One region of the Alteromonas sp. ABD4_190 genome, then DNA from elsewhere that is predicted to be linked to it. Evidence: predicted binding sites of a transcription regulator. Region 1 holds the regulator's gene; the other holds the start of a gene.
What was found. The regulator sigma-54, encoded in region 1, starts transcription at its own class of promoters, with help from an activator protein. The targets are predictions, from matches to a motif close to GTTGGCACGNNNNTNGNNT.
Positions count from the first base shown of each region.

Region 2: the regulator sigma-54 is predicted to act here: its motif matches at 1,548-1,566, upstream of nirB (nitrite reductase large subunit NirB).

Region 1 is NZ_JBSWWN010000001.1:1,290,308-1,292,512, reverse strand. Features, by position in the region: gene ptsN (PTS IIA-like nitrogen regulatory protein PtsN) at 1-170, opposite strand, end outside; gene hpf (ribosome hibernation promoting factor) at 184-471, opposite strand; gene ACXAFM_RS05675 (RNA polymerase factor sigma-54) at 502-1,983, opposite strand; gene lptB (LPS export ABC transporter ATP-binding protein) at 2,057-2,205, opposite strand, start outside.
Region 2 is NZ_JBSWWN010000001.1:1,427,644-1,429,848, forward strand. Features, by position in the region: gene nirB (nitrite reductase large subunit NirB) at 1-1,372, opposite strand, end outside; gene ACXAFM_RS06240 (SulP family inorganic anion transporter) at 1,684-2,205, opposite strand, start outside.

The DNA.
Region 1 (2,205 bases):
GTGCTACCCATACGTTCTCGAGCCATCAAGCTATTTAGAACCGTTGCCTGGTCGATGTTATCGTTATGCTTGGCAGCGATATCAGCGATGATCTCAAGAATTCGCTTTTTACTATTACACTGAACCGCACACTCGGTGCGGTCCAGACTTACGATGGCTTGTATATCCATGCTCAATTAACTACTAATGTTTTTTCAGTTTTTCCTTATGCTTGATTACCTGCCGGTCGAGTTTATCAACCATGCTGTCAATCGCCGCATACATGTCGGTATTTTCTGAGGATGCGAATACTTCAGCGCCACTTAAATGAACAGTCGCTTCAGCTTTTTGATTTAATTTTTCAACGTTCAGGATGACATGCACATTAGAAATGTGATCAAAGTGACGTTCAAGTTTGCTGAACTTCGTATCGACATAATTACGCAAAGAGTCGGTGATTTCGACATGATGACCAGTAAGGTTGATTTGCATATTTCGTCTTCCTTATATTATTAAGCCCGTTTAGATAAGGCTTTTGCGTTGGTTCGACGGCGGGATCGATAACGATTCCCGGTATTTTGCTATTGTTCGCCGAGCGACTTTTATGCCTTGCTCGGCCAACAATGAAGCAATCTTGCTATCACTTAGCGGCTTGCTAGGATTTTCCGCAGCCACTAACTTCTTGATCAATGCACGAATCGCTGTAGATGAACACTCACCACCTGACTCGGTTGCTACGTGGCTTGAGAAGAAATACTTCAATTCAAAGATGCCACGGGGCGTATGCATATACTTCTGTGTTGTCACACGCGAAATAGTCGATTCGTGCATATCTACCATTTCTGCGACATCATTTAGCACCATTGGTTTCATCATTTCCGGGCCGTGCTCAAAAAAGCCCATTTGCTGCTGCACAATGCAATTTGCAACCTTCATCAAGGTATCGTTGCGAGATTCAAGGCTCTTTATGAACCACTTAGCCTCTTGCATGTGTGAGCGGATGAATTGTGAATCGCTACTATTCTTGGCACGGCGACTCATTGCTGCGTACGTTTGATTTACGCTTAATTTAGGCAGACTGTCGGGGTTCAGCTCAACCACCCAACGGCCATTTTTCTTGGTTACTGAGACATCAGGAATAACGTACTCAGGCTCTTTAGTAACTAAAGCACTACCTGGGCGAGGATTCAAGGTTTGGAGTAAACGCATTGCTTCGCGCAGCTGATCTTCTTTCAATCGGCTCTTACGCATTAGCGTGCGGTAGTCTTTACTGCTCAGTAAGTCTGAATATTCCTCAATAAGCTGCTTCGCTTCAGCAAGCCACGGTGTGTCTTCTGAAAACTGGCGCAATTGCACCATAAGACACTCTTGAGGTGTACGAGACCCTGAACCAATGGGGTCGAACATTTGAATGCGCTTAAGCACACATTCTATTTCGTCCATTTCGATAGGCTCTTCTAAGTCATCGTCATTAACAGCATCTAAGATATCGTCAAGGGTAACGGTTAAATAACCTGATTCGTCAATCGAATCGATGATGGCTGTAGCGATAGCGCGGTCAGTATCTGAAAAATGAGTGAGGCGCATTTGCCAAAGAAGATGTTCTTGGATGTCTTCAGTGGTTTCGCCTTGGAAGATTTGTTCATCATCGTTAGATGGGCCAGGTGCAGGCGCGGAAGAAGCCGAATAATACTCATCCCAGGTACTGTCGATAGGTAGCTCATCGGGAAGATCATTCTTCTCCAGTGCATCTCCCGCTTCTAGCGTATCGCTCGATGCAGAAGCTGTCGCTTCAGCAGCACTATCGTCACTATCGACATTGTTCTTTTCTACTTGTGGCTCGTCGTTACCTTCCTCCACTTCTAAAAGCGGGTTAGAGTCGAGCGCTTCTTGAATCTCTTGCTGAAGATCAAGCGTAGAAAGCTGCAGCAGCTTAATGGCCTGCTGTAGCTGAGGTGTCATGGTAAGTTGTTGGCTAAATTTTAGCTGTAAAGATGGTTTCATCTACGTCTTATTTAAATGCTCTAAATTAAATATACCAGAGCGAAACTGAAAAATGACAATTCGGTTACACTAACTATAGCCTGAATTGTTCGCCTAGGTATACGTCCCTTACTTTTTGATTACTTAAAACCTGTTCCGCAGTTCCTTGCGCAATAAGCTCGCCATGACTCACAATGTACGCTTTTTCGCAAACGTCCAATGTTTCGCGTACGTTATGGTCCG
Region 2 (2,205 bases), 140 kb from region 1:
AACCAGTACTGGCTTTAGTTTCACCTTTTACATCGCCAACGCTGCAACAGCCACCTTCAATAGCTGAGACAATGTCGCCTTTCGTTACATTTAGGCACGAGCATATAGACGCAGTGTCTGGCAGTGCATCGGCACCTAATGCTGGTGCGGCATCAGATGATGGCAGAATGAGGCTCTCTGGATGTTCAGGCAATTCGATGCTGTTAAGCGCATATTGTAATAGCGTATCGTAGTCGCTGGTATCGCCAACGAGTACAGCACCAAGCACAAGCTTTTGCTCGCTATCTACTACCAGCTTTTTATACACGCCTTCAGGCTGATTTAAGTAGGTGTAGCTAAGCGCACCTTCTGTACGTTCATGGGCATCGCCAATTGAGCCCACTTCAACGCCCATTAGCTTGAGTTTGGTACTCATATCTGCGCCTGTGAACTCGGCATCGCCGCCGGTGATATGACTTACAGCCGTGCGCGCCATGGTATATCCAGGTGCTACCAGGCCAAAGATTTTATTATCCCACAGCGCACATTCACCCACAGCGTAAATGTTTGGGTCAGATGTCACGCAGTGGTTATCAATGACAATACCGCCGCGCTCACCCAGTGTTAGCGCTGACTTTCTGCCGAGCTGGTCGGAAGGTCGAATACCAGCAGAAAAAAGAATCATGTCAGTTTCTAGTGCAGTGCCGTCAGCAAACACCATTTTATAGCGGCAGTTATCACCGGCCTCAATAGTTTGCGTTGCCTTTTGAGTGTGAACCGTAACGCCCAACGCTTCAATTTTGTCCTTAAGAACGTTACCACCTGCTTGGTCTAGCTGTACCGCCATAAGCTGCGGGGCAAACTCAACCACGTGGGTGTCGAGACCAGCTTGCTTTAATGCGTTAGCAGCTTCTAAACCCAACAGCCCACCACCAACAACAACCCCTACTTTGCTAACCGCTGCTGAAGCTTCAATAGCGAGTAGATCGTCTATAGTACGGTACACCAAGCAATGCTCTTGATCGTTGCCAGGGATGGGTGGCACAAATGGGTATGAGCCCGTGGCTAGCACAAGCTTATCGTAGCTAAACACCTGCCCTTCTGAAGTCGTCACCTTATTATTGTCACGGTCTATATCGGTAACCAAGGCATTGGTAACTACGTTTACGCCCCACTCGGCGTACTGAGCGGGTGTAGTAAGCGCTAAGTCATCAGCACTCGCGCCGCTAAAAAAAGATGACAGATAAACGCGGTCGTACGCAAGGCGTGACTCACCGCATAAAACGGTTATTTCTACATTGGCATCGCTTTGGTGAAGCTGCTCAACAAAATGATGCCCCACCATGCCGTTGCCTACGACGACAATTTGCGTTTTTGAGTCCAATGAAGTCATGGTATTCCCCTTTTTTCGGGACAAAAAAAAGCCCGCTTCAACTTTCGTTGATGCGGGCTTCGTTGCCTATTTTGCCAACGGTTTAGGTCGGCTAACACATTTTACGGAGTGTTATAAATCACACAATTTTCAGCGATTGACACAAATCACCAAAACACACTTTACGCTTATAGCTATCCAAGTTCAGTGCCAAAACCGTAAGCAATTGTTTTTATTTGATTTACTACAAAATAAGCATTATTCAGACTTCACAACTGCACCAAACAAACGCAAAACTGTGTTTACTTGGTGCATTAAGGCTTTCAAATAACTTAGGCCAGCTTATCCGTCGCTACGCGATAGCGAGGATCTTCAACCACATTAATTTCAACAAACTTATCGGCCTTGCGAAGCAGTGAGCGACACTCATCACTGATATGGCGAATGTGTAGCTTTTTACCCTGCTCTTCGTATTTGTCAGCAAGGGTATCTAGCGCATCAATACCTGATGAATCCCAAATGCGAGAGTCTTTGAAGTCAATAACTACATCGTTAGGGTCGTTGGCAATATCAAACAGGTCTTTGAAATGCGATACCGAGCCGAAGAACAGCGGGCCGTCTAGCTCATAGACTTTCCAACCGTCGTTATCGATATGGGATCTCGCTTCGATATGACGAGCGTGTTTCCATGCAAACACCAGTGCGGAAACGATAACACCCACCACAACCGCAATAGCCAGGTCAGCGATAACGGTAACGCCTGTTACTAGGAAAAGTACGAACGCATCCTCTTTGTTTACGCCGCGAATAATTCTGAATGACGCCCACTCAAATGTAGCGATAACCACCACGAA